Regions from separate parts of the Pseudovibrio sp. Ad46 genome, predicted to be linked through region 1. Evidence: riboswitches for the same ligand, from Rfam matches in the RefSeq annotation. Region 1 holds a riboswitch; each other region holds the start of a gene.
The links. A riboswitch is a leader RNA that binds a small molecule or an ion and turns the genes downstream of it on or off. The one in region 1 is predicted to bind cobalamin.
Positions count from the first base shown of each region.

Region 2: it holds a riboswitch for cobalamin, as region 1 does, so the genes downstream of both, PsAD46_RS15075 (TonB-dependent receptor) here and cobU (bifunctional adenosylcobinamide kinase/adenosylcobinamide-phosphate guanylyltransferase) in region 1, are expected to answer to the same signal.
Region 3: it holds a riboswitch for cobalamin, as region 1 does, so the genes downstream of both, PsAD46_RS24015 (energy-coupling factor ABC transporter permease) here and cobU (bifunctional adenosylcobinamide kinase/adenosylcobinamide-phosphate guanylyltransferase) in region 1, are expected to answer to the same signal.
Region 4: it holds a riboswitch for cobalamin, as region 1 does, so the genes downstream of both, PsAD46_RS02730 (ABC transporter ATP-binding protein) here and cobU (bifunctional adenosylcobinamide kinase/adenosylcobinamide-phosphate guanylyltransferase) in region 1, are expected to answer to the same signal.

Region 1 is NZ_LMCG01000071.1:228,130-235,410, reverse strand. Features, by position in the region: gene cls (cardiolipin synthase) at 1-822, opposite strand, end outside; gene PsAD46_RS19605 (cysteine synthase A) at 919-1,956, opposite strand; gene PsAD46_RS19600 (hypothetical protein) at 2,202-2,891, opposite strand; tRNA gene PsAD46_RS19595 (tRNA-Asn) at 3,604-3,678, opposite strand; tRNA gene PsAD46_RS19590 (tRNA-Asn) at 3,718-3,792, opposite strand; tRNA gene PsAD46_RS19585 (tRNA-Asn) at 3,832-3,906, opposite strand; cobalamin riboswitch at 4,167-4,376, shown strand; gene cobU (bifunctional adenosylcobinamide kinase/adenosylcobinamide-phosphate guanylyltransferase) at 4,512-5,072, shown strand; gene cobW (cobalamin biosynthesis protein CobW) at 5,069-6,199, shown strand; gene cobN (cobaltochelatase subunit CobN) at 6,199-7,281, shown strand, end outside.
Region 2 is NZ_LMCG01000050.1:94,383-101,663, forward strand. Features, by position in the region: gene PsAD46_RS15065 (formate--tetrahydrofolate ligase) at 1-206, opposite strand, end outside; gene PsAD46_RS15070 (DMT family transporter) at 539-1,432, shown strand; cobalamin riboswitch at 1,608-1,821, shown strand; gene PsAD46_RS15075 (TonB-dependent receptor) at 1,997-3,856, shown strand; gene PsAD46_RS15080 (ABC transporter substrate-binding protein) at 3,954-4,826, shown strand; gene PsAD46_RS15085 (iron ABC transporter permease) at 4,823-5,821, shown strand; gene PsAD46_RS15090 (ABC transporter ATP-binding protein) at 5,821-6,582, shown strand; gene PsAD46_RS15095 (TetR family transcriptional regulator C-terminal domain-containing protein) at 6,595-7,224, opposite strand.
Region 3 is NZ_LMCG01000080.1:141,976-149,256, reverse strand. Features, by position in the region: gene PsAD46_RS24035 (AAA family ATPase) at 1-179, shown strand, start outside; gene PsAD46_RS24030 (EAL domain-containing protein) at 224-3,433, opposite strand; gene PsAD46_RS24025 (hypothetical protein) at 3,860-4,675, shown strand; cobalamin riboswitch at 5,032-5,243, shown strand; gene PsAD46_RS24015 (energy-coupling factor ABC transporter permease) at 5,279-5,944, shown strand; gene ettA (energy-dependent translational throttle protein EttA) at 6,168-7,281, shown strand, end outside.
Region 4 is NZ_LMCG01000005.1:253,057-260,337, reverse strand. Features, by position in the region: gene PsAD46_RS02740 (hypothetical protein) at 1-42, opposite strand, end outside; gene PsAD46_RS02735 (RNA ligase family protein) at 861-1,487, shown strand; cobalamin riboswitch at 1,612-1,822, shown strand; gene PsAD46_RS02730 (ABC transporter ATP-binding protein) at 2,166-2,948, shown strand; gene PsAD46_RS02725 (ABC transporter substrate-binding protein) at 2,961-3,899, shown strand; gene PsAD46_RS02720 (iron ABC transporter permease) at 3,902-4,957, shown strand; gene PsAD46_RS02715 (class I SAM-dependent methyltransferase) at 5,215-5,922, shown strand; gene PsAD46_RS02710 (DUF1499 domain-containing protein) at 6,100-6,567, opposite strand; gene PsAD46_RS02705 (septation protein A) at 6,938-7,281, shown strand, end outside.

The DNA.
Region 1 (7,281 bases):
CCAGTCTTCGCTGAAGGACAGTGTGGCTGCCAGTGCTGCAGGGCCGGTGACTTTGACGTGGGTGTCTCGCCAGTGGCCGAACTCCTTGGACAGCCCCAGATACTCCTCACCGATGTTGTGACCGCCGATCCAGCAGTGTTTGCTGTCTGTGACCACGACTTTGCGGTGATTGCGATAGTTGAGGCGCATGGGGCCGAGCATGCGCATAAGGCGGTGGCGTCTGTTGAAGGCGCTGACGCGGACACCAGCGTCCTGCAAGCGCGTGAGGTACTGTGTGGAAAGGGAGCGGGAGCCGATGTCGTCGTAAAGCAGGCAAACGTGCAGGCCCGCTTTAGCGCGTTCTATCAAGGCATCTGCCAGTTCCAGTCCTGCGCTGTCTTCGCGGATGATGAAGAACTGGACGAGAACATGCCTTTCGGCGGTGCGGATGCCGTCAATGATGGAGGCAAACATGGCTGGACCATCGATGAGCAGGTCACACTGGTTGTTTGCAAGAAAAGGCACCGAGGCTACGCGGGTGTGCACCGGCCACTGGGTGTTGGCTGCGCTGTCTACAAACGGTGTGTGACGATTGAGGACGTCTGCTTCAATCTGGGAGATGTCATCGCGGACCTCGATGTAATCATCCAGCCGCTTCCATGCGAAGACGAAGTAGAGCGGGACCGTTGGCATGGGGATGAAAAACAGGGAGAGCAGCCAGGCAATGCTGCCTTGCGAGGTGCGTGAATACATGATCTCGCGAATGGCGCAAATAACTGCCAAAGCATAGAAAAGAACACTGAAAATTGCGATCAGGGGGAGAAGGCTAAATGAGGATTCCAAGCGCTACAACTCCTGTAATGCGAGGACCTACTTATAGCTGTGCCAAGAGGAATGGTCAAAACCTCTTGGCGTATTGTGCAGTTCTTTCCGTTAAGGTCAGGCAGCTTCAAATGGAATGGCGATTTCGGACTTGCGTTCCATCCATTCTGGCACTGGCAGGCCTTTTTCGCGCAGGAAGGTCGGGTTGAACATTTTGCCCTGATAGCGGGTGCCATAGTCACACAGGATGGTCACGATGGTGTGGCCGGGACCGAGTTCTTTTGCGAGACGAATTGCGCCAGCGACGTTGATGCCGGAAGAGCCGCCAAGGCAGAGGCCTTCGTGTTCGAGAAGCTCGAAGTTGATCAGCAGGCCTTCTTCGTCAGAGATGCGGTAAGGGATGTCGATCGGTGCATCTTCCAGATTGGCGGTGATGCGGCCCTGACCGATGCCTTCCGAGATAGAGGAGCCTTCGGACTTCAGTTCGCCGTGGGCGTAGTAGTTGTACAGCGCTGCGCCGTGTGGGTCTGCAAGGCCGATCTTGATGTTCGGGTTCTTTTCCTTCAGGCCGATGCCGGTGCCGGCAAGCGTGCCACCGGTGCCGACTGCACAGATAAAGCCGTCCACTTTGCCGTCGGTCTGCTGCCAGATTTCCTGAGCGGTGGTTTCAATGTGGCCCTGACGGTTGGCGGTATTATCAAACTGATTGGCCCAGATGGCGCCTTGCGGGTGGGTTCTGTTCAGCTCTTCTGCGACCCGCTGCGAGACTTTGATGTAGTTGTTCGGGTTCTTATAGGGGACAGCCGGAACTTCGATCAGCTCGGCGCCTGCGATACGCAGCATGTCTTTCTTTTCCTGAGACTGGGTCTCGGGAATGACGATGACAGAGCGGTAGCCCAGGGCGTTGCCGACCAGCGCGAGGCCGATGCCGGTGTTGCCAGCCGTGCCTTCCACGATGATGCCGCCCGGCTTGAGCGTGCCGCGTTTGACTGCGTCATTGATGATGAAGAGCGCGGCGCGGTCCTTGACGGACTGGCCCGGGTTCATGAACTCGGCTTTGCCGAGAATTTCACAGCCGGTTCGCTCGGAGGGGCCTTTGAGGCGAATAAGTGGAGTGTTGCCGATGGCTTCGATGGCAGAGGCGCGCGTATCCATAGTTTCTCTCAAATAATTCGTATGACCAAAAATCAGAATGCGGGTGTTTACCCCTTTTGAGACCACGCTACTGCGCTGACCTCACGAGAACAAGAAATGGGCTGCCAAAGGGTGCGTCAGACTAGGATATTATTCTCTTGGCGATTGCGCATGAGAACAAAATTGCTCACGGGGTGCGTGGCTTTCGAATGAGTGCGCTAAATGCGATTTGAGAGAGTATCGATTTGCGCGCTGTTCCGTCTCTGTCAGGACCTGCTTTCCAGCCAGGTGATGGCATCCTTGGTGGCTTTCCAGAGGATCTCACCGTTCTCACCTGCGCGCAGCATGAAGGAGTTATGGACTTCCTTTGGGACGGGCTGCACTTCCAGCAGGTTCACCTGCGTATCCAATGCCGGAGCAAAAGCTTCCTTGCGGGTGATCACAAAGCGCTCATCAGTTGGCACGCGGGACTGGTCTTTCTTCAGGCTGGCAGACTGCAGTGCTTTGTTGTGAGTGGCAGGTTGCATCACGGTGACGGCGATGGCTCTGCCATCTGGCAACAGATGCGTCTCGTTTTGCTGGACCTCGGAATTGTAGATGACCTCGCCGTGGGTATCGATCAACTCGACCCACAGGGTCTTGCGGCCCTCAATTTCCACCTCACCAACCCAGATGGACAAATCACTCTCTAATGGATCGGCGTAGGGTGTTTTGGAGGGCGGAGCAACTGTGACGGCCAGATAGTCCTCTGGCATGGCGTAGGTGTTGCCATTATCGGATTTTTCGATGAGCTGAGGGCCGGATGTTGTGGCAGGCGAGGAGGCAGGTGGCGTTTCTGCGTGCGAAGGCGCAGCCAAAGCGAGTGGCGCAGCGATGCAGGCGGCAAGAAACCCTGATCTTGTGAGATGCAACTTGAAGGTTTGCGGCAGACCGCAGGATGGCAACAGACTACTCATTTATGGCTCCCTGACTTTTACGCAGCAACTTTCCCAGAGGGGGCGCCTTATTATGTGCACTTCACTAGTCATCACTTAGTAGTGATTATGATAATATGCACTAGATATATTAGAGGTATACGCATTTACTTAGAGTATCTATGCCATAATAATTGTATATAAATTATGTTTCGCGTATTTATACTTTCAGGTTATTTAAATGCTATTATGTAAAATTTTCATTGTGTTGATTTGCTATATGATTTGGATAGAACTGTGATGTAGATCGCAGTTTGTACATATGGCAAAAAAATCTAGTATTTTTCCGCATGAGCTAAGCTTTTGAAAGAACAGCGCTTCATTTCGGCCAATTTTTTGTGGGTGCCAAGGGCTGTCGGGCGGTATTTGAGCTCGTTGCTGATATGCACAGCTCTCCAGACTTATGAACTCCCTAAAAATTGAAGGAGCCAGAGCTGGGTCAGTGGGTGGCCATATGCAGGATCAGGGTGAGTTTTAGCGCAAAATGGAACGCCTCCGCTTTTGTGCGGAAGAGAGTTCTACCCAAATGGACTTTATGTCTTCGGCCAGCGGCACTTGATAGTGCTGCGCCTTCGCTTCGCGTGAACATGGTTTTCTACCCATCATTTTTCTTGTTTTCTGGATAGACGCACACGCACGTGTTTTGTGAAGAGAAGAGCTGTTTAAGAGGAAGGGGAGGATAAAGAGAAAAGTATGGCTCCCCGGGCCGGATTCGAACCAGCGACCAAGCGGTTAACAGCCGCTTGCTCTACCACTGAGCTACCGGGGATCATACTATGTTGCCATTGGCTTTGATCGATAAAAGAAGTGGCTCCCCGGGCCGGATTCGAACCAGCGACCAAGCGGTTAACAGCCGCTTGCTCTACCACTGAGCTACCGGGGATCACGATGATCTTGCCGTATGGCTGCAAACGAAAAAGGATGGCTCCCCGGGCCGGATTCGAACCAGCGACCAAGCGGTTAACAGCCGCTTGCTCTACCACTGAGCTACCGGGGATCATGACACCCTTGCGAGTTTGCCTCGCCGTTTGCGTGAGGAGGCTTTTACAGAGGCATGTTGTGTTTGCCAAGTCGTTTTTTGCGTATTTTTCGATTTGTGGACAGTTTCTCTATTTTTTTATTGAGATATCCAAGGGGGTTAGCCAGAAATCTCCAAAAACCGCGGATTTTGCGGGTTTGATTTTCCGGTGATGTTGGAATCCTCACAAAGACAATTGACAGGAGAGCTGATTGCGCCCCACACTTAAGGCCAGAACTCCAGTTTCTTTTTGTTCCGGCTCAGGCTTTGGAATGACAAGATTAAACGGGAATGCGGTTCCATATATTATGGAGACAAGCCGCAGCTGCCCCCGCAACTGTGAGCGGTGAGACCTTAGCGAAAATCCCACTGGCCTTTTAAGGGCTGGGAAGGGGCTATGGTCGGTTGAGCCGCAAGCCAGGAGACCGGCTGGAGATATGATTTGACATAGGACTGCTGTCGGGTGGACGGCGAGAGGTGCTCATGACGCATATTTTCCTGTCTCCGTGCGAGACAGTTGCTGTACTTTCATATTCTTTGATTGAAGCCCCGGCTTCTTTGCGCTTACTGACCAGCTAACCCAGATGGCTGAACAGAGAGGCGACCTTCGTGTTCGCCATTGCTTGGTTACGGGTGGAGCTCGTTCCGGGAAAAGCGCATATGCGGAAAAGCTGGTTATAAGCAGCGGGCGACGCCCGACTTATATCGCGACAGGCCAGGCCTTTGACGGTGAAATGGAGGAGCGTATCGCGCATCATAAGATGCAGCGGGGCGACCTTTGGGACACTGTTGAGGAGCCGCTGGAGCTTGTGCGCGTGCTGGAAACGCATGCCAGCAACGATCGTGCGATCCTCGTTGATTGCCTGACACTTTGGCTTTCCAACCTTATGCACGGGTCGCGGGACTGGACCGTGGAGCTTGAACGGCTTGAGGCGGTTCTTAGCTCTTTGCCGTGCCCTGTCGTGTTTGTTGGCAATGAAGTGGGCATGGGCATTGTGCCTGAAAACGCCATGGCCCGCGCCTTTCGAGATGAAGCTGGCCGCCTGAACCAGCGTATCGCCGACCTCTGCCATTTTGTGATGTTTGTGGCTGCTGGGCAGCCTTTGCAGCTGAAGCCTGCTGTTTTACCGGAGATTTCCCTATGACTGTTTCTTTTGCTGCACCTTCTAAAAAAATCCCTGCTGTCATTATCACTGGTTTTCTGGGTGCCGGAAAAACCACGCTGGTACGCAACCTGCTGATGAAGGCACAGAACAAGCGCATTGCGCTGATCGTCAATGAATTCGGCGAGATGGGTTTTGATGGCTCACTGGTGAATGGCTGTGCTGACCCGGACTGTTCTGCTGATGAAGTGGTGGAGCTGGCCAACGGCTGCATTTGCTGCACGGTAGCTGATGATTTTCTGCCGACCATGGAGATGCTTCTGGAGCGCGAGCAGGTGCCGGATGTGGTTGTGATTGAAACCTCTGGCCTTGCTCTGCCACAGCCGTTGGTGCGTGCGTTCAACTGGCCTTCTGTCAAGCCACGTGTGACCGTTGACAGTGTGGTGACCGTGGTAGACGCACCGGCTGTTGCCGCTGGCAAAGTAGCCTGCGATGAAGAGGCTGTTGATGCGCAGCGGGCGGCGGATGATGCGCTGGACCATGAAAGCCCGGTGGAAGAGCTGTTTGCGGATCAGCTGACCTGTGCTGACCTTGTTGTGCTTTCCAAAGCGGACCTTTTGAGCGAGGCAGAGCTGGCGGCGGTGAAGCAGACGATCCGTGGCCGTGTTCGCGATGGGGTTGAGATTGTTTCTGCCTCTCATGGCGAGCTGGCGCTGGATGTTTTGCTTGGGCGGGATGCTGGTGCAGAAGATGATATGGACTTGCGCCTTTCTCACCATGAAGCGCAGCATGCTCAGGACCAGGACCAGGACCAGGACCAGGACCAGGACCACGACCACGACCACGACCACGACCACCATCATCACGATCATTCTCATGATGATTTTGAGAGTTTTGTACTGCCAACCCGCCGGTTCGTCTCAATTGATGAGGTGAAGGCTCAGGTGGGAGCGGCCATGAAGGTTTCTGGTGTGTTGCGCATTAAGGGCAGTGTGGTGGTTGAGGGCAAAACCGCGCCGGTGCTAGTGCAGGCGGTTGGGCCGCGTGTGGAGGCCTGGTTTGCGGCTGGCAGTGAAAGCCACTCCAAACTTGTTGTGATCGGCCTTGCGGGGCTGGACAAGCACAGTGTGCAGGCTGCGCTGAGTGAATTTGAGTTGGTTCAGGCCTGATGCACGTACTTGTCGGGCAATCACGCCGATTGGATGATGGAGAAGAGGCCGTCGACCTTGAGCAGGCGCCTGCGGATGTTGTGTTTTTAAGCGCAGCAGACACAGAGCTTGCCGGGCTTGCGGCGGCGCATGCCCAGCATGAGGGCTACTCTCTTCGTCTTGCCAGTTTTCTGGCGCTGTCGCATCCGTACTCTGTTGATCTTTATGTTGAGCAGACCATTCAGGACTCCAAGCTTGTTGTGGTGCGCCTTTTGGGCGGTGTTGAATACTGGCGTTACGGCGTTGAGCGGCTGGAAGCAGCTGCCCGCGCTGACGGGGTGAAGCTGGTTCTTCTGCCCGGTGACGACAAGTGGGATGAAGAGCTGGCGAAGCGCTCCACCGTGCCTTTGTCTGTTGCGCAGATGTTGTGGCGCTATCTGATTGAGGGCGGGGCGGAGAACCTTTCTAACGCTTTGCTATATGCCGCGCAGAATGTTGAGTTGCCTGTCGAGGCACCATCGGAGCCAATGGCGTTGCCGCGGGCCGGGCTGGTGCTGCAAGGGCATTCGCTTCCCTCCTTAGATGATGTGCGGGCGAGCTGGAAAGACCCAAGCCGTCCGGTTGCGGCCATTGTGTTTTATCGGGCGCTGTACCAGAGCGGTGCAATTGAGCCAGTGCAGGCATTATGCCATGCGCTTGAGGCACAGGGGATAAACCCGCTGGTGCTTTATGTGGCGAGCCTGAAACAAGCGGAATGCGCTGGTGTTGTTTCCAGCGTGTTTGAGCAGTGCCCGCCAGATGTGGTTTTGAATGCCACAGCCTTTGCGTTGTCGAGTGCGGGTGCTGTTCATTCCGGCACGGTGCTGGACAATCCAGGTGCATGTGTTCTGCAGATCGTTCTGTCGTCTTCCTCGGAAGAAGGCTGGGCCGAGAGTGATCAGGGCTTATCCCCGCGTGACCTTGCCATGCATGTGGTGCTTCCTGAAATTGATGGTCGTCTTTTGACGCGGGCGATCTCGTTTAAGGAGGAAGGTGGGCGTGATGTCAGGACCCAATGTTCGCTTGTTCGCTTTGTACCAAAACCGGACCGGATTGAGTTTGTG
Region 2 (7,281 bases), on a different contig from region 1:
CCTTCTCCCGCTGGGGTTGGGGAAACAGCTGTCACAAGTATGAGTTTGCCATATGGATTGCTGCTCAGCTCTGGCATCTCATCCAGATTAACCTTGGCTTTAAACCGGCCATAAGGTTCAAGAGCGTCCTCCGGGATCTTCAGATTTTGAGCGATGCGCGCAATGGGTTTCATGTCTGCTGCGCGGGCAATTTCAATATCTTTCATGGAAAATCTCCAGATTAGAACGTGTAATAAAATGAGCCGGAGAGAGCGTCAAAAACGCAAATCAGGCAGGAACAGCAATGTAATCTCTACGTAGAATCTCTACCGAATGCACCTGCAAAGTTCAAGATTGAGGTAGGGCACTTGAAACTAACTTAGTTAACGGTGCTCATCTGTGTTTTTGCTGAGATGTGAAATATTATTGCCTGAATAGCTGTTGGTCTGTTCTAAAATTCACCAGACTGCGCTTGCGCGGCAAATCCAAGAGCAGTAGAGCTGGTTGGCTTTTATAAACAAACTGCGCCGCGCCGTAGTTTCGTCGGTTAGGTCACCCCATGTTTTTATTTGAAGTTGCCGCGCTCGGTGCCGCTGCCACCTGGGCTATTGGTGGTCTCATTTCAGCAAAACCTGCAGCACACCTTGGAGCCATTGGCTTCAACTGCGTGCGCATGTGGTTTGTTGTGGTGTTTCTGGGTATCTATGTCATTGCAACAGGCACATGGAATACGGTTGATTCAAGCCACGCTTCTCTCATCTTTCTCTCTGGCTTTGTCGGCATCTTCATGGGGGACACTTTGTTGTTCCTCACGCTCAACCGTATGGGACCGCGCCGCACAGCCATCCTGTTTTCCATGAACGCACCCATGTCAGCGCTTCTTGGGTGGCTGTTTCTGTCAGAGGAACTGTCATTTCAGGCACTTGTTGGTATCTCATTCGTTCTGGTCGGCGTTATCCTCGCCATTGCGTTTGGAAAGCGCAAAGACCAGCTTCATAAATGGGAGGCGATTAGAGGTCCTGTTTCCATTGGTGTCCTCTTTGGCACGTTGGCCGCACTTTCCCAATCAGTCGGGTCAATCATCATTCGTCCCGTTATGGAAAGTGGAGCAGATCCCGTCGCCATCTCGCTTATGCGCTGCACCATTGCAGCCTTTGGTTTGCTGGTGCTCTTTTACCTGCCGGGCCGTCCTTTCAGACTGGCGAACCCAATCAACAAAGAGATTGTCGCACTGGCCTCCTTGTCCGGCATGCTTGGCATGGGTATCGGCATGACGTTGATCCTCTATGCGCTGAGTGGCGGAGAGGTGGGCATCGTTTCTACCCTGTCTGCAACCACTCCAGCGATGATGCTGCCTGTCCTGTGGTGGCAAACCAAAGAGTTTCCTGCCATTGGGGCATGGATTGGTGCACTCCTCGTCATTCTCGGCTGTGCTTTGATTTTCATGAGTTAAACAGACGATATGCAACCATGCTGCCTAAGTACCACAAGCAGGTGCGACCTTAAGTGGCCGCACCGCAAGATCTGGTAGTGTGGCCGCATCAGCAATTTCTGTGAGTTTTGCAGGCAATTGGTCGAATTTTATCAAGTTCGCTATTCAGCCAGTTGACGAAAGCCCCTGAAATCTGATCAATAGCCGGGCATTTGGTATTTTTGTCGATTAGATAAAAATGAAAAGGGAACACGGTCCGATTGGAAAAGCCGTGGCTGCCCCCGCAACTGTAAGCGTAGAGTTGTTGCTCACACATGCCACTGACGCAGCTGTTTAAAGCAGTGTTGGGAAGGCGGAGCAACAGTAAGGACGCGCAAGCCAGGAGACCTGCCAGATGCAGTCACTCACCCACGGCACGGGGCGTGCTAAGGGGCGGTATTCCGTTCAGGTGACATTCACAGTGCGTCTGAGCGGCAATGAATCTGACTTTATTTCAAAAGGTTAGAACCAGGTTTCTTCAAAGACGCACAATGCAATCAACAGCATGGCATCCGTCATGGATGCTGTGAATGATGGACCAAACTCGTGCGTAACACATCTTGGATCGCAGCTACCCTCAAATCTGGCGTAGCTCTCTCAGCTCTCCTCAGCTCAACTCTAATCTCCTCCGCAAACGAGACCGAGCTCGACGAAATCATCGTCATCGCCAACAGAACGGAAACCGAAGCCGGCAAAGTCGGCTCCACTACCCACGTTGTCACCGAAGAAGACCTAAAGAACGACGGCGCTACGTTTGTTCAGGATTACCTCGCGCAGCTCCCGGGCATCTCCCTCACTCAGAATGGAGGGGCAGGTACATTGTCTACTCTTCGCATGAGAGGTCAAAATGGTAGATACATTAAAGTTATAGTTGATGGTTTGGATCTAACAGATCCAACACGTGCACGACCATCGACGGCGTTTCAGCATATGTTGCTCGCGGATGTAGAGCGTATTGAAATACTCAAAGGCTCACAAAGTGCTCTTTATGGAGGACAGGCGATCGCAGGTGTAATCAATATTATAACTAAGCGTGCTCCAGCAGGAATAGTTGAGCAATCTGCACGGGTTGAAGTCGGTTCTTACGATACAAAGAATGTTTCATATGGTGTTCGAGGAGCGTCAGATCGTGCTGATATTGCGTTAGGTATCGAGCATTTTCGTACAAATGGGTTTAGTGCAGTTTCACCAAAGGGTAAGCCCGCTGATGATGATGGTTATGAAAATACAACGGTGTCAGCAAAAGGATCCTTTGACCTAACAGAGAATCTTAACCTTTACTTTGCAGCAAGAGGAACAAAGGGCACTACTGAGCTTGATGCCTCAGGGAAGCCGAACGTCAAAGATGACATGCATTATCGGCAGATTTCAGTAAAGGTAGGCGCGAACTACTTGGCGTTTGAAGATCGGTTTTATTCTGATTTTTCGGTTCAGGTTACAGATATCAAGCGTGAACAGGATTTTGCAGACGCGGCCAAAGAAAAATCTGTTTTTGAGGGGAGGAGAGTTAAATTCGACTACCTTGGTGAGTACGAAGTTAACGAAAAGACAAAGCTCAATTTTGGGGGAGATTGGTCCCAAGAGTTCTCAAAAACAAATGACCCGATCGACGACAGCAGTTCCATTGGTGGAGCTTTCCTTCAGCTTATGATTGAACCACTCAGTGGGTTGAATTTGGCTAGTTCAGTGCGTTTTGATCAACATAGTGAATTTGGCAGTTTTGTTTCGAAACGATTGACTGCTTCTTATGAAGTTAATGAAGATTTGAGAGTTCGAACCAGTGTTGGGAATGGGTTTAGAGCTCCCTCGCTTTACGAACTTAATCACCCTAGCTATGGCAATCATGAGCTTGAGCGAGAAGAAAGCCTTAGCTTCGATGTCGGCGTAGATAAGAAATGGCTGGATGGGCAGCTTTCAACCTCCGCTACTTATTTCAATATTTTGACTGACGACTTGATTGATTATGATAATTCGATCAGCAAATATAATCAGATAAAAGGGACGTCGCGCAGTCAAGGTGTAGAGTTGGAAGTTAGTTATAAGCCAACCGATCGCTTGGTTTTGACCGCAGGCTATACATACACCTACTCTGTTGGTCCAGATAAGAAACGTTTAGCTCATGTTCCTCTTCATGATCTGAGTGTGGCAATGAACTATGGTTTTACAGACGACATTTCGCTGAATGTGAATGGTACCTATCTTGGTGAAAATCTTGGATCTGATTGGCCCAACATCGTAGCTATGGAAGATGTGTTCCTGTTAGGTGCCAAAGCCTCATATGATGTGACCAAAGAGGTAGAGTTATATGTTCGCGGTGAGAACCTATTAGATCAGGATTATGAGCTAATTAACGGCTATCAGACACCGGGTCTTTCTGTTTACGCTGGTCTTACTGCCAGTTTCTGATTAAGTATGCCGCTCGGTGAAAGCTGAGCGGCATCTTGCAGGGGATGGCTCTGCTCGGGCTGCCTTTCCATGTCTGTACGCCTCTCAAAAGGTCGAAATGCGAAATAAGATCAAAAAGATCATGCAAATGGCGTTTCTGATGGCTCTGGCGTTCAGTCCGGTTGTTGCACGAGCGGACCAGAGCGAGGCGAAGGCACCCCGGCGAGTTGTCTCCATGAACCTGTGCACCGACCAGTTTTCCATGCTGCTCGCAGGCAAAGAACAACTTGTATCAGTCTCCAAATTAGCATCTGACCCAACGCTCTCCGTCATGAGTAAAGAGGCAAAGGCCTATCCGGTCAACTTCGGCGGGGCGGAAGAAATCTATCTGATGAACCCTGATCTGGTGATCGCAGGGACATACACAAACCAAACCACAGTCCAGATGCTGCGCGGTCTCGGAATAACGGTGGTTCAAGTGCCGCCCGTTCGCACGATCTCAGACATCGCCAAAGAGCTACGACGTCTCGGTAAGGTATTGGGACGTGAACAACAAGCTGAAGCGCTTGCACAGCAGTTCACCTCCGAAATCCAACAGTTAATCGACGTCCAGCCAGATGAACAGGCACGGGCAGGGGTCTACTACGCCAATGGGTACACGGCGGGAGATGGTAGCCTCGTCAATGAGTTGATCACAACGGCAGGCCTGCAGAATATTGCCAATAATCTGGGCTTGAAGGGCACAAGTAAACTGCCTCTGGAGCTGCTGATCCTCGAAGACCCACAGTTGCTTGTTGAGGGCACTCAGTTCTCAGATAAACCAGCACTGGCTTTTGAACTCCTCGCTCACCCGGCATTGAAGCGAACACTCGGCAACAGTGGCCGCGTCATGGTTGAAGACAAATACACCATTTGTGGTCTGCCGTTTGTGACGCAAGCTATTGGTAAACTGGCCAACCAAGCCACCAAATTAGGAGCGCAAGCCGAATGACAAAGCATCCGGATGCTCCGTTGATTATGACACTATGCCTGATCGCTGCTGTCTTGTTTGTAACCTCGCTCATGATCGGCGCTGCTGATTTAACATTCATGCAGCTGATTAAAGCAGCATTCGCCGCAGAAAAAACACCCGTTTCCATCGTCTTTTGGGAAATCCGCGTGCCGCGCGCCCTTCTGGGCTTAATCACGGGTGCAACACTAGGCCTGTCCGGTGCTGTATTGCAGGGCCTCCTGCGCAATCCGTTGGCGGAACCTGGTTTGATCGGCGTCAGCTCCTCCGCAAGTCTGGGCGCAGTCATAGCTATTTACACAGGACTGACAATTACCATGCCCTTCGCACTGCCAGCGTTTGCATTGCTCGGCGCAGCGATTGCAGCAGTTTTGCTGCCCATGCTGGCAGGCGGGCGAGGGCAGACGCTGACACTGATCCTTGCAGGCGTTGCGATCTCAAGCATAGCGACTGCGCTCACGTCATTGGCACTCAACCTGTCGCCTAACCCGTTTGCAGCCATGGAAATCGTGTTCTGGATGCTGGGTTCATTAAACGACCGGTCCATGCAACACCTTTACATCATTGCGCCGTTCATCGTGATCGGCTGGAGCCTCTTGCTCATCACGGGCAAAGGCCTCAATGCGTTGTCTCTGGGTGAGGAAACTGCTCATACTATGGGTGTGTCTCTACCTCATCTGCGATTTTGTGCCATTGCGGGAACCGCGGCCAGTGTTGGTGCTGTGACAGCTGTGACTGGAACAATCGGTTTCATCGGTCTGATTGTACCTCATCTGCTACGCAAAATGGTGGGCGGAGAGCCGCAACGCCTTCTGCTGCCAAGTGCCATTGCAGGGGCATGCTTGCTTACGCTTGCAGACATCACAGTGAAACTGTTCGGCCCACAATCAAACCTCAAGCTCGGAGTGCTGACGGCAATTGTCGGTGCGCCGTTCTTCCTTTGGCTGATCATTAAACAACGCAGGGCTTTGATCTGATGCTGCTTCAACTCAAAGATCTTTCTGTCAACTACGGTCCCAAGAACATCCTGTCCTCAATCAATCTGGAGATTGGTAAAGGTGAGATCGTTGGCTTGATCGGCCCCAACGGCTCAGGCAAATCCACACTGATGAAAGCCATGGTCGGATTAATCCCGTCTTATGGAGAGATCAGCTACGACAACCAGCTCCTCAAAAGCATCTCGGCCAAGCAATTATCCAAGCATGTTGCTTACATGGCGCAGGAGCGTGATGTGGCATGGGATTTGTCTGTAGAACGCATTTTGGCTTTGGGGTGTGAAGCAATCGGAGGTTCTGTTCGGACGCCAAAACACAAGGCGGAACTGGAAGAGACGATTGCAAGCTTGGGGCTGGACGCAATCAGAAAAGCCTCAATCCTACAGGTGTCTGGTGGAGAGAAGGCGCGTGCTCTGCTCGGTAGGGCCTTGATGCAAAAAACACCATTGATCATTGCGGATGAGCCAACGGCAGGACTTGATCCGGAACACCAGTTGGAGCTGCAGGAGATTTTTCAAAAGCTGCAACAACAAGGTACATCCATGCTTGTCAGCCTGCATGACTGGACATACGCAGCGCGCCTTTGCACGCGGCTCGCGATGCTAAAAGAAGGAAAGCTGGTCGCGTATGGTACGCCAAAAGACGTGTTGACCGAAGAACGCGTGCAGGATGTTTATCGTGTCAAAGCCCATATTCTGCAAACAGAGCAGGGGCCTGTGATCACCCCCACAACACGTTTGTAAGAAGACCTTCGATTATTCGGGTGCAAGGCTCTTACGGAACATGCGATCAAGGTATGCCGCAGCCTCTTTGAAGCGGTCCTTGGACTTATCTGCCGGAAGCAACGTCTCCACCTGACTGTCAAAGTCAGCGTAATGCTGTGTCGTGGACCAGATTGAAAACAGCAGGTGGTAGGGATCTGTCTCTGCGATCTTGCCTTCATTCATCCAGCCTTGAACAACGACTGTCTTCTCATCCACCAGTGACTTCAAAGGGCCGGCAATCAAAGATTTGATGCGCGGGGCACCCTGCAAGATCTCATTGGCAAACAAGCGGCTTTCCCGTGGGTAGTCCCGCGCCATCTCCAGTTTGCGGCGTACATACGCGCAAATCTCTTCAATGGGTTCACCTTCAGGATTGAGCTGATGTAGCGGATCAAGCCAGATGTACAGCAACCGTTCAATCAGCTCTGCATGAATGGCATCTTTGCTATCGTAATAATAAAAAAGGTTTGGTTTGGACAAGCCAGCTTGCTGAGCGACCTGATCGATCGTAGATCCACGAAATCCATAGGTTGAGAACACATCCAGCGCAGCTGCGAGGATCTTCTCAGTCTTTTCTATCTGAATTCGTGTTTTGCCTTTTGCTTCAGAAGCCTTAGCCATACTCTTTTCCAAATTGCTTAAGCACCGAACCTAAAAATACCCGCTCGGTATATGAGT
Region 3 (7,281 bases), on a different contig from region 1:
ATGCTGAAAGCCTCGACCTTGCCATTGATGCGCTGGAGATGCTGCAGGGGCAGGGGAGAAAAGTTGGCGTCATCAGCCACGTGGAAGCGCTGAAGGATCGAATTCCCGTTCAGGTTCAGGTGGTTAGGCAGGGATCCGGGCGCAGCCGTGTGGCGGTGAATGCACCAGCAGGATGGTGATAACTCCTGCTGGGTGCTTGTTGTTTCATCACTAGAATGCGGGTTTAGTCGCCTGCGTCAATCATCTCATGCTCTTGCTTAGCTGCCTGATTTTCCATCTCTTTTAGCTTTAGAGAGGTTTCCTGCAGTGCTGCGATGTATTGGTCTAAAGCCTGAATTTCCAGATTGGCATTGCTGACATGTTTTGCCATCTCACCATCCATCACTTGCGGACGGCCAATCAAAAAGCCTTGCACTTCATCGCAGGATTCATTGCGCAGCAGCTCTAATTCTGGTTCAGTTTCAACACCTTCAGCGATAACTTCCATTCCCAGAGCCTGCCCAAGATCGATGACTGCACGGATGATTGCTGCCAGTTCCGGTGTCTGAGTTACACCGCTGACAAAGCTGCGATCGATCTTCAGACGATCAAACGGGAAGCGACGCAGATAGCTGAGGGAGGAGTAGCCGGTACCGAAGTCATCAAGAGCGATGGTGATGCCTAACTCTTTGAGTTGCCTCAAGGTATTGAGCGCACGGCGGTCGTCGTGGATCAACACACTCTCAGTGATTTCCAGTTCCAAGCGCTCTGGAGACAGCCCACTTCGCGCCAATGCACCTTCAACTTCCTGTATGAGGTACTCATCACAGAACTGCACCGGACTGAGGTTCACCCCCACACGATACCGCTCCGGCCATTGAGAAGCCTGCGCACAGGCTTCATTCAGAACCCAGCGGCCAATCGGAATGATCAGACCACTTTCCTCCGCAACCGGGATGAAGTTGTTCGGTCCAATTTGGCCTTTTTCCGGATGGTTCCAACGCAAAAGCGCCTCGAAGCCGACAATGGAACGGGTGTCCGAGCGTGCCTGCGGTTGGAAGTGGAGCTGAAGTTCCTCATTTTCCAATGCGTTACGCAGGTCGCCTTCCATTGTTCTTCTCAGCAGGATGGCCTCTTCCATCTTGTCTTCGAAGAACGCGAAGGTGTTTCGGCCAGCTTCTTTAGCCTCATAAAGCGCGATATCCGCCTTGGACATCAGCTCATCCGGATCCGTCCCATGGTCCGGAATCAACGCGATGCCAATGCTGGCGCTCGTTCTGACCGTGATGTTGTTGCCAACATGGATCGGCTTTGACAGGACCTCTAGTATTTTGTTGGTCAGCAGACCGACTTCAGCCGTTGTCTTCAGATTGACCTGAATGATCGCAAACTCATCCCCGCCGAGACGGGCGACTGTGTCGTGATGGGTGACGCATGCATTGAGGCGGCGAGCCACTGTCTGGATGAGTTTGTCACCAATTGGGTGGCCATATAAGTCGTTGATATCTTTGAAGCGATCCAGATCCAGCAGCATGACTGCGGAGATCGTTTGTTCTGCGTTTGCCTGGTTTTTGATTGCTTTTTGGAAGCGCTCGCGGAAGTAAGTGCGGTTCGGCAGGCCGGTCAACATGTCATGCTGAGCGAGGTGGAGAATGCGCGCTTCGTCTTCTTTCTGCTTACGCATATCACGTACAGCTGAGACACGAAGGTTCTCGTCTGCCACTTCCATCAAGCGACCACGAACTTCAATTGGGATACGCTCGCCAGACTTGCTTAAAAGCATGACTTCGTTCGGAGTTGGCTCATTGGCCACAATGCTCTCACGCGCTTTTTCGCGGAAGTCTGGCGCGACATGAGACAGCAAGCTGGTTCCGCGCATCTCACCTGCCTGATAGTCCAGCAGCTCGTAGAGCACGTGGTTACATTCCACGATTATTCCGTCTGTCGAGATGGCGAGGCCTTCAAATGCGCCTTCTGCAAATGTGGCGAGTTTGCTGAGTTCTTCCTGCTGCTTACTGTTTGATGTTTCGCTGATTTTCCGCCGTTTCTCGTCGCTTTGCAGTTTGTCGAGGAACGTGTTGAAGAGCGAAGCGAGACGTTCTTGTGGGTCACTGTCCCGTACCGGCAAGCGCTCATCCAGCTTGGCGTCATGCCAAACCAACTTGCCGATCAAGTTCTCCATCTGGCTGATGGTGCTGACAATCGGCGTTTCATTCAGATCAATTTCGTCGGCTTGGCGGAACTGCTTCGCAAATTTGAAGGCCGTAAACAGGAATAGACCTGACAAGAAGGCCCAAAGGATGGTCAGTAAAGCTCCAACTGCCTGAAGTATAAGGTTATCCAGACTGAACCCAGCCAGCACATGGTCTGCTGGTAGTGCGGTTGTGAAGCCGAATAGGCCAATCAGAGAGCCAATGCCAAGGCTGGTGTAGTAAATGATGACTTTGTGGGTCTTAGACCTTGCGTAGATAATGCGCGCGACTGCTATAGAAGCAGCTGAGGCCGTCAGAGCAATAAGAGCGACGCCTGCAATCGTCAGATGCTGGGCATTTCCGAGAACGGAGGACAAGCCGCCGATCATGCTCAGCAAAATGGTTGGGTACATGACCTTGCGCGGTGCGAAAAAGCCGAGGGCGACACCCAATAGTACCGAGACGCCGGTTGCGACAAGAACGTTGAAGATCGCGCTGCCCAGCTCTCCGGAGTAAATGCTTGTGTTACCGACAGAAAAGCCAATGCCGCCAACGGCCATCAGCGCCGCGCCTGCTTTGATCTGCAGCACATTGTAGTTTTGTGTGTTGCGCAGAATGTACTCAGGTAACGCTGGTGAGTTTCTTAATCCGGTCACTAACATGCCGGAAAAGGCTACGAAGGTTGCGAGCAATGTGACTACGGTACCTCCGCCAATCTGCTCGAAACCAACTGACAGCACGGTGTTTTGGCTAATCGGATGAAGCAATAACCCTTGGACACCCTTCAGGTAGGCAGGGTAAATGATCCCGCCGATTGAGAGTGCAAGAATGACCGTCGCACGCAGTGTCAGCTGATGCGATAGAGGCAGATAAGCCAGAACTGCGATCATCGCTGCCATTGCTGCGTGGATTGCAGCGGCGTGGATGTCCCCCTGTGGTCTGAACTCCACTTGAGACTGCCAGAGGATTAATTGTGCCGTTACATCAGGCAAGTTCAGCGTTGTGTCGATGAGCAGGCATGCTGCTGAACTGATGGCGATGAGGAGAAGGGCACGGTTGAAAAAACGCGTCGCCCGCATACGCTCCTGAATAAACAGGCTGGAATAGACAATTAGTATTCCAAGAACACCAAGCGCGAACAATCCAACAGACAATATGGTCCATAGGTTCTGCTGCTGAGTGAGCAGTTCAGCTTGATTGAGCTGATTGTGAAGGCCACCTGTCGCAGGATCGAAAATCGACGCATACGATGACGCTGACATGAAGTGTATCGATAAACCAATTAAAACGAAAAGGAGCAATACAGGAAGTAAGAGGGCTCGAAAATGCATTTGGGTACCCCAGGAAATTCCTCGGCATAATTGTTTGAAATTATTGCGCATTTATTAAGAATTCTAGGGATGAACCGAGTTTAATTCTAAAAAGTATCGAAAAGTGCGGTGCATATGATGTTTATCTGACACTTCCAAAGCAAATTTATGAAAATTGTAAGTAAGTGTTTCGTTGAGTGAAATTCTTTATATACGTGAATACTCGTATTTATCTTCAAGTTGAGAGGAAAGAGGGACGGGCTGTCAATTATGATTCTCTTCTCTTTTCACGACAGCATTTAGTTCATTTTTTATGGGCAATTGATGTGCATTGTAGTTCACCATCTTGCTGAAACAACTTTCAGGTGGTCTTGAACGATGCAGTGGTCCAGCTTGTTTTTATACTCAGCGGTTTCGGTTTTGCAGCCAACTGGTGGAGAGCGAGATAATATCTTGCCGAGTTGGAGCTCAACCACAGCGCGCCATGGTATCGTGGAAAGCATTGAGCGTATGGCTCGGGCCGGGAGCCCTGAATATGTGAAACTCGATGACCGTGTTGCTGTTTTGGTTGGCGATGGGGCTTTATGGAGTGACGCGCTGGCTGGCGCAGACAATGCAGTGATGCCACCTGAAGCTGGCGATAGTTTTGGTAGCTTTGCTGACTATTCTGAAAGCGTACGTGCTCATCTGTCATTACACGGGCCGAAGGCTGTTGGCGCGACATATAGAGAGTTTGCTTTTCAGCCTCTGAAAGAGTTGGTGGGGTTCTTGAAAGAACATCACTTTCAGATTTGGGTTTTAAGCTTTGGAGACCATGAAGTAGATTGCACTATGGCGGAGTTGAATTACGGACTTCCGAGATTTCGGGTTATCGAGGTTACTCCCCGCGCAGCGCCGGTGTCTTCTACAGATCTTGCCCGTACTATCTGGGAGAGAATAGGAACAGCACCCCAGATTTTTCTTGGACGATCTCACAGTGATCTTGGCTTGCTGAAGCTTGCTGGAAAAGGTGAAGGGGTGCTTAAAATCCAAATTTCTGCCAGCCAAAATACTTCCACTCCTACACCGGATTCAACTCCTGATGATTCTGGAGAGCAGCAGAACTCCTGGAGCTTTGTGGTTTCTCCTGAGGAGCATTGGCTAAGGAAATATTCGTGGCAGGCACCTTCGGAGAGAACTTATAGCAAGAACTAATAGAAAATACTGAGACTTTCGTTGCAACCTGTATGAGATATATTTGATCTATTCTAGTTTTAATCGATTGAAAATCTGAGTGCTTTTGTAATGTTGAATAATATCCGATGTTTCTGAGGTAATTTTATTTATTTTGATGAAGATCAATGAAGAAATGGGGCACTCTGATATTTCTAAATGCAGCTTCGGCTGGCACTCGGATGGGGGAGTGTCAACTTTCTTAAAGGCGTGTACCAACGGGTACACGCCTCTTTTTTTGCCTGCAGCTCTGGCGGGTTACGAAGGCCGTTGCATCCCTCTGATTGTTGCTTATTCCAACTACCTCTTATTTCTAGTTGTGTCTTCTCTTGTAATTTAGGATATTCCCGCTGTTGGGTTCTGTAGAAGCCAAGCTTCTTGGATGAAAAGGGAATGCGGTAGGGATGACCAAAGATGGGCCCGAACCGCAGCTGCCCCCGCAACTGTTACGTGGTGCCTTCTTCATAAAAGCCACTGGAGATGATCTCTGGGAAGGCGGAGGACGCAAAAGCCATAAGCCAGGAAACCTGCCCGACACGACATAAACTCATGACCGCACGGAGGGTGCGAAGAGGAGCATATTAAATGCATATTGAACCGGGTTACGTTTCCGCCGCCAAGGTTATTGCTGCCAATGCAGGGGCCGTTGGCGTTATTGTCTGGGGCTGCAAAGAGCAGATCTCCGAATTCCTGAAAGAGCCATTCACACCACTGAAAACGCTATTGGCTGCGGTTTTCTTCTCCATTTTCATGCAGAGCTTCCATATGTCTGTTGGAGCATCAGAACTTCACTTCGTTGGTGCGATGGCGATGTATCTGACGCTCGGGTTTACCCCTGTTCTGCTTGGGTTTGCCATTGGCTTGCTGTTTCAGGCGCTCGCTTTTGATCCGCAGGACATGTACCACCTTGGCGTCAACAGCTTGTCTTTGATGTTGCCGCTGATTGCCGTTCACTACCTGAGTGGCCGTGAGCTGTTGTCCAAAGAACTGACCAAGCGTGTGAGCTTTGCGCAGATTCTGAAGTTGGATGCGATGTATTATGCTGGCGTGACCGGCATGGTTGGCTTCTGGTTGATGATTGGGGACGTTGCTACGCCGTTTACGGCATGGGCGCAGTTTGCTCTGTCTTATCTGGCAATTGTTGCGTGTGAGCCATTGGTCACCTTCATTGCTGTGAAGGGGCTCAAGGCCGTTGAAGACAATGCGATTGTTCGGAACCTGACAGTGGTTCAGCAGTTGAAGCTTGCGTAAGTTTTCACGAGTTTGTTTGTTATTGGGGCGGCAGTGTAAACCTGCTGCCCTTTTTCTTGCGTGGAAGTGACCAGGTGTTGTCGTGAAATTCTCCGTTTGAGGAGAAAAAGCGACGGATTTGATCATCGCTGAAGTGTTATGGATTGCCCCTTGGCGCTGCTTCCACTATGAGTGCTCTCCAGAGATTTCATTGTTTACACAGATCAGGAGATGCAGGCAGTCCATGGCGCGCCAGTTCATCTATCACATGCACGGGGTCTCCAAGGCCTACGGTGCAAAAAAAGTACTCGACAATATCCACCTGTCTTTCTACCCGGATGCGAAAATCGGTATCCTTGGTCCAAACGGTGCAGGTAAGTCTACTCTTTTGAAGATCATGGCTGGTCTTGATAAAGAGTACACCGGTGAGGCATGGGCTGCAGAAGGTGCCAAGGTTGGCTACCTGCCGCAGGAACCAAAGCTGAATGAGGACAAGACCGTCCTTGAAAACGTGATGGAAGGCGTTGCGCACAAGCAGGCACTTCTGGATCGTTATAACGAACTGATGATGAACTACTCAGATGAGACAGCCGATGAAGGTGCTCAGCTGCAGGACATCATTGATGCGCAAGATCTGTGGAATCTGGAAAGCCAGGTTGAGATGGCAATGGAAGCGCTTCGCTGCCCTCCATCCGACTCTCCTGTAAATAACCTTTCTGGTGGTGAGCGTCGCCGTATCGCGTTGTGTCAGCTGCTCTTGTCCGAGCCTGACCTGATGCTGCTTGACGAACCAACCAACCACCTTGACGCTGAGACCGTGCACTGGCTGGAACGCCATCTGCGTGAGTTTAAGGGTTCAGTGCTGATCATTACCCACGATCGCTACTTCCTTGACAACGTGACTGGCTGGATTCTGGAACTCGACCGCGGTCAGGGCATTCCTTATGAAGGCAACTACTCCACTTACCTTGGTCAGAAAACTAAGCGCATGGAGCAGGAAGGCCGTGAGAACATGGCTCGTTCCCGCGCTATCAAGCGTGAGCAGGAATGGATGGGCATGACGCCGAAGGGCCGTCAGACCAAGTCAAAAGCGCGTATCAATGCTTATGATGCGCTGTTGACTGCTCAAGAAGAGCGTATGCCTTCAATTGAGCAGATCCTGATCCCTGTTGGTGAGCGTCTGGGTAACAATGTTATCGACGTTCAAGGCGTTTCCAAAGGCTTTGGCGATCGTTTGTTGATTGATGATCTGACCTTCAAACTGCCACGTGGTGGTATTGTTGGTATCATCGGTCCAAACGGTGCTGGTAAGTCAACACTCTTCAAGATGTTGTCCGGTCAGGAAAAACCAGACGGCG
Region 4 (7,281 bases), on a different contig from region 1:
GAAAGTATTTGTGGTGCCACAGGCACATGCGGAGTCGGTCATTCTCAATCCCTCTGTCTATAGGGTGTTGAACAACCGCGCGACAACAAGGCTTTCGACGGCCCGCTGGCGAGCGGGAGGTTCGAAACCTGTAGACAGACAGGCGAGTTTATTCCCTCCCGAAAGAGGTATTGTATTCACCGCCCTCCCGCTCATAGCAAAGGGTCTGCGCCCTTAGAAAAAAGGCACAAAAAATCCGCTAGTTAACGGGAGCGGTTACCGCTGTCTAAAGGAGGTTTCGAAGCCTCACAGATGAATGTGGAATGAAAACCGACGGTTGTCAAACTGACAGTTTTTACAAGGATGTGGATGACGGGGTTAGCGAGGCGTTTGTGTCGTGGCTTATGCCTGAGCATGTCGCTCTGGATCCCGGATCTACGCTGCGCTTGTCCGGGAAGACGGAGGGTGGCGTGAGAACCCTTTGGCGGGCGGGAGGCTAGAAACCTGCAAACAGACAGGCGAGTTTATTCCCCTCGAAAGGGTATTCTATTCACCACCCTCCCGCCCATAACAAAGGACTTGTGCGCTTCATGCATGAGAATGGGATGAGGTTATTACCCTGTCAAACTGGTAGTTTTGACAGGGATGTGGATGGTGGGGGGGAGCAAGGTGTTTGTGCCGTGGCTTATGCCTGAGCGTGTTGCTCTGGATCCCGGATCTGCACTGCGTTTGTCCGGGAAGACGGTGGGTGGTTGTGGTTGCTCGTTAAAGCTTGTAATCACCACCCGATAAGAAGAAGGGGCGGTGTCCTGGCTCAATGAGCATAGGAATTAAAATCGGAGTTCCCTTATTCGCTTTGGAGATAAGGAGCTGCGGGATCCATGAAGAAGTATGGCCGCACCTATCACTTACCCAGCTCTCCCGGTGTAATGAGCGACGACAAAATCCTGCGGGATTTGGCGGTTCTGGAAAGCGCTGCAGAAGTCGTCTTTACCGAGAAGATGGACGGCGAGAACACGACTATCCTGCAGAGTGGATGCCATGCGCGTAGCCCTGACAGTGGGTATCATCCATCCCGTGATTGGATGAAAGCTTTTGCGGCAGGTGTTTCGCCGTGTCTTGCTGAGGATGAGCGGATCATCGGTGAGTATCTGTTTGCCCGTCATTCCGTCGCTTATGACAGGTTGCCCACTTACTTTCTAGGTTTTGCATGGATTGCTGGCGGCATCACACAGAGTTGGGATGCGACGCTGGACCGTTTCTCAGAGCTGGGCATCGCTCCTGTTCCGGTGTTGCACAGGGGCGTTTTCACTCAAGCAAGCGTTGACGGAGTGCTGAACGGGCTCAACCTGAGCAAACAGGAGGGCTTTGTCGTGCGAACCACCGAGGCATTCCAAGAGCCTGACATGGCGACACATATGGCCAAGTATGTGCGCGCAGATCACGTACAGAGTGACACCCACTGGATGCATGGTGAGATTACCAAGAACGGGTTGCGAAAGAGCTAGGAGCACATGAGCACGTGGTTCTAAGTCCAGCATCTAGTGCGGGGTGACTTTGGTGTGGTGATAGCTGCTATCAACAGCACCTCAGGTCTATTCTCGAAAGCGCTTGCAATTGGGGGGCTCAATACTCAGTATGCAGGCCTATGGTTTCTGAGGTGCGAAAGGCCTCGGGATTAAAAGGGAACACGGTGAAGTGTAGCCAACAGGCGCTAATTCCGTGACTGCCCCCGCAACTGTAAGCGGCGAGCGACGCCAAGCATGCCACTGGAGAGATCCGGGAAGGCTGGCTGAGCACAGACCCGCGAGTCAGGAGACCTGCCATTATGTTTCACTTCAACCCGGGCGGGGCGTCCCGGAGGAGGCCATAATGGTTGCATTGGCGCAAGCCTCTCACATATCCGGTTTCTGTTTGCCCCTGCCGTTGCGCGGAGGGCGTTATGTTACCTGTTTCCTCAAGACTTAAACTTTATTCCGGGTCGTTTTGCGAACCGCTGATGGTTGACGCGCGTGTGCGCTTGACTTTTGCCTCAGGATTCGACAATCAATGTAACGTTATAACGTTACATTGATGATGTGTAGTGTTTCACTCAGGTGGGTTGGTACGATGCTTGATCCTGTTTCTCATCATTTAGGCACCTTTGGTTGCCCGATTGAGGCTGAGCTGCGCACGGGTGCTTTGGCATGAGCGCGGTTTTTGTTTCTGTGTGCGATGTTTCGTGGGCGCCTGATCGGAAGAGTTCGTTGGTGTTGCAGCCGTTGAGTTTTGAGTTGGCTGCGGGGCAAGTGCTTGGCGTGGTTGGCGCGAACGGGGCTGGCAAGTCTACGTTGTTGCGGCTGCTCTATCGGTTCAACAAGCCGATGAGCGGGCAGATTTGCGTTGGCGGTGATGACATCTGGTCCCTCTCCGCCAAGATCACGGCACAGCGGGTGGCAGCGGTATTGCAAGAGCAGCCGACGGATTTTGCGCTGAGGGTGCGTGAGATTGTGGAGCTGGGACGCACGCCGTATCGCAGTGGGTTAGCAGCTTCCGGAGAACGAGACCGGCAGGTGGTGGACCGTGCGATCCGCGCTTTGCAGCTGGATGCCTTGGCCGGACGGTTGTTTGGCACGCTTTCTGGCGGAGAGCGGCAGCGGGTTATGGTGGCGCGGGCGTTGGCGCAGGAGCCAGAGCTGCTCATTTTGGATGAGCCGACCAACCATCTCGACATTCGCCATCAGCTAGAAATTCTGAAGCTCATTGAAGAGCTGGATCTGACGATCATCACCAGCCTGCATGACCTGAACATGGCAGCTGAGGTGTGTGACCAGATCCTGTTGCTGGACCACGGGCAAATGCTTGGATTTGGGGTGCCGGAGCAGATCCTCTCTCCCGCTTTGGTTTCCAAGGCTTTTCAGGTGCGCACAACGCGCGAACAGCTGGTGGACCGACAACACTCTCTTCTGACATTTGATCTGCATTCTTAAGGGTACTTTTTCATGAAAAAACTTGGTTTGGCGCTGGCTGCGGCGCTGCTTTCCTCTTCCGCTGCGCTGGCAGAGGTTTCCGTCAAGAGCTGTAACCGCACTGTCGAATTTGATGGCGTGCCGCAGCGGGCGGTATCGCATGACTCCAACCTCACAGAAATGATGCTGGCACTGGAGTTGCAGGACAACATGGTGGGCTACACCGGTATTTCTGGGTGGAAGACGCTGGATGAAGAGCTCACGGATCAAGTGGCTGTGCTGCCGGAGCTTGCCCCAAAGTATCCGAACAAAGAAATCCTAATTGGTGCTGACGCGGATTTCTTTTTTGCAGGTTGGAATTATGGTATGAGGGTTGGTGGCGAGCTCACACCGGAGACGCTGGAGCCGTTCGGTATCAAGGTGTACGAGCTGACCGAGAGCTGCATCCATATTGGCGAGAAGCCAAAGGTTTCCATGGATGACATGTACAATGATCTTTTGAACCTTGGCCGCATCTTTGATGTTGAAGAGCGGGCGGAAGCGTTGGTGCAGGCTTATCGCGAAGACCTTGCGCAGTTCAAAGCTGGCTTGAAGGCTGCTGACACACCTCTGCGTGTGTTTGTTTATGACGGAGGTGAAGATTCTCCGTTCACTGCTGGTCGTTATGGGATGCCAACCGCGCTGATTGAGGCTGCTGGCGGCACCAACGTGACGGATACATTGGATAAGAGCTGGGTGCGCGTGAACTGGGAGGCTGTGGTTGAGACCAACCCGGAAGTGATCGTGATTATCAACTACGGCGAAGTGACTGCTGCGCAGAAGCGTGAGTTCATGCTCAACAACCCCGCCTTTGCGGATATGGATGCGGTGAAGAATGACCGGTTCGTGACGCTGGAATATGCTGAAGCAACTCCGGGACCACGGAACATCAAGGCGATCAAGAAACTCGCAACCGCATTCTGGGGTAACTAACAATGAGCGAAGGAACCGGCGTTGTTGTAGCCCCCAAAGAGGGCTCTTCTCATCATTTGCTGCAGATTTGCTGCGTGGGATTGGCTGCGCTGGTTCTTTCTGTCTGCCTTGCGGTCTCCGTTGGGGCGGTTTCCATTTCCATGGAGACTGTATGGGGTGTTCTTGCCAACAAACTGGTGCCGGGCACGGTTGAGCCGAGCTGGTCGCTGGGGCGGGAGAGCATTCTCTGGGAGATCCGCCTGCCCCGTGCGCTGCTGGCGATCATGGTGGGGGCCGGGCTTTCCATCGTGGGAGCTTGCCTTCAATCCGTCACCCGCAACCCGCTAGCTGACCCGCATTTGATCGGCATTTCAGCTGGTGGCGCGTTTGGGGCGGTGTTGGCTCTGCTGCATACGGGGCTGTTTTTGGGGATGCTCACCGTACCTTTGCTGGCGTTTCTGGGTGCTCTTGGGGCAACGCTGCTGGTGATTGGGGTGGCGAAGTTTACAAGCGCTACCAGTGCCGACCGTCTGGTGCTGACGGGTGTAGCTGTGAGCTTTGTGCTGATGGCAGGCGCCAATATCCTCATCTTTTTGGCAGACCCACGGGCGACGCATACTGTGGTTTACTGGATGCTGGGCGGATTGGGGCTGGCGCAGTGGGCACATCTCGCCTACCCGTTGGTGGTGCTTGCTTTGTGCGGGCTCTGGCTGTGGTTTCGCGCAGGGCATTTCAACGCGATGACAATTGGCGATGAGACGGCGACAACACTTGGCATATCCGTTGGTGCCTTCCGGCTGGAAACCTTTGTGATTGGTGCGCTGATTACGGGTGTTATGGTCGCGTTTTCCGGCATGATCGGGTTTGTGGGGCTTATGGTGCCTCATATTGTGCGGCTGTTTGTTGGCGGCGATTATCGACGCCTGATCCCTGTTTCAGCGCTGTTTGGGGCGATCTTCCTATTGCTTGCAGATGCTGCTGCACGGACGCTGATGAAGCCGGAAGACATGCCGATTGGCATCATTACCGGGCTTATTGGCGGGATTTTCTTTATCTGGCTCTTACGGGAAAAGCGGTAGCTCTGCCGTTTTTCAGGGGTTCTGACACCTCGTTGTCGCTGCGATATGAGCTTGAGCTTGCCGTCATCACGACACAGTTTTTTCGCGTTAGACTCATACAAGGCCCATCTGGCAGCATGGCAGAAACACGGATTTTGAAAGGTATTTACCTTTATTCCAGTTGGTTTCGGCTGCTTTTAATTATGGTTTTGTCGCATATTCCTAGGCGTTGATCAGAGGTCTTGTTCGGGAACATGTGTTTGATGCGGAGTACGTGAATGACATCTCGGTTGTATAGCGATTTTGCCGAGCAGTATGATGAGGCCATTCAGGAGAACATCTACAACGCTCTTTTAGAGCGCCCCACCCTGCTTGGCATGCTGCCGCCGCTGCAAGGGCTGAAGGTGCTGGACCTTGGGTGCGGCCCCGGCGTGTATGCGCAGTTTCTCTATGATCACGGAGCTGATGTAACCTGCATTGATGAATCCGAGCAGATGCTGAAGCTGGTGAAAGAGAAGCTGGACGACAACGTAAAGTGCTACACCTCTGACCTGTCTAATGGGTTGCCGGAGAAACTGGAAGGCACGTTTGATATCGTGATCTGTCCGTTGATGATCCATTACGTCGAAGACCTGAACAAGCTTTTCAGAGACATCGGGAACGTGTTGAAGCCGGGTGGTTACTTCGTGTTCTCAACCCATCATCCGCTGGTGGATGCACAGTGCTCTCCAAGCGGTAGTTATCTGCGTCAGGAACATGTGACGGAGGAATGGAACACCATTGGTATGCCGGTGAAGGTGAGTTTTTATCGCCGCCCACTCTCCATGCTGTTTGGGTGGCTCTCAGCTGCCGGAATGTGTGTTGTGGACCTGCGCGAAGGGATGCCAGCTGCCGAGATGAAGGAAAAATCTCCGATCCATTATGAGAAGCTGCAGAAGAACCCGAGCTTCATCTTCTTCAAATGCCAGAGCCACTGCAGCAAGTAGGCTGCCCTCCTGACCCGCTTCAGACTCACTGGCTACTTACAGTTTTGTGAGTCTCAAGGTTTCTGCGGCTTATCTCCCGCAGAGTCAGTTGCACTGTATGCTATCGGGTAGATTCATGAGTCATTTCAAGGGGATATTGACTCTGCGAAACTCACAGGTGTGTTAGTTGCCTCTGAGTCAATTCTCAGTGTCAGTGAATGTGGAATAAATGCTTCTGAAACGCTCGTAGCGAGCCTTGTTGGCGCCCATATCGCTGTAGCCAACGCGGGATTGAGAGCGGTAGTGCACGACGCCTGCTTCTTCATCGATCCAGAGTTCCACATCGTCGTTGTAACCCATGCTTGAGCTTGTGAAGACGGCGTGGAGGTATGATCCTTCCACCTTGCTGATCTTGTTCTTGCCCATCTCCTGCAAGGTGTTGGTGAGAGCTGCCTGTGTGATCTCAAAGGAGGAGAGCATGGGCAAAGGCTCCACACGGCGGGCTGTGTCTTCTGTTTGAGAAGAGACAGCATTGGGGGAGTTGGGCAGAGCCGCAAACTGACCATCTTGCACACCAACATAATCCGGCACTCTGGAGTTTTGCCAAATAAGTTTTGCAGTGACGCCAACCACAAGCGCGACCAGAAGAATTGCAATAACAGCCATTTTAGAAAGACCTTTGAATATCATCGTTCCCGAATTTCCCACTTGCACAAAGCATAACTCATTCAGAGGTTGCGGGCGAAATGAATTTCTAGTGTTTGAGAGTGCGACACAATCTGTTGGCATCTCTTACAGGTTTGCGTGAGGGGTAGGAGTGAGGTCTGAAATTTAACTTCCACTCCAAACCAAGTAGTTCACGCTTCTTCACTGCAAGATGAACGCATAATTAAGGCTGTAGCCCCTCAAAACGGCTATATTGGTGCCATAAAACTTGACGATTTTGCAATTTCGCTCTTAATTGCCCTTTTAATAGCAAAATTGCTGCTTAAATCTCTCAGGTCGGGAGAAAAGCAACAAAAGGAAGCCTTTGCAGATGAATTCAGAACGCTCTACGCAGACAACTGAGCGCCAAGACATTTCGCCACTTTTGAAACTGGCCCTTGAGCTCGGTCCATTGGGCGTTTTCTTCATCGCCAACTCCAGAGGCGCACAGCTTGCCGAGATGTTTCCTGCATTGGGTGCTCTTAGTCAGCCGATCTTTATTGCAACAGCTGCCTTTATGGTGGCAATCACCATCTCCCTCACCGTGTCCTATATCCTCACCCGTCATCTGCCCGTGATGCCGGTGGTGTCTGGTGTTGTGGTGCTCGTGTTTGGCGCACTGACGCTGTATTTGCAGGATGATCTGTTCATCAAACTCAAGCCGACCATTGTGAA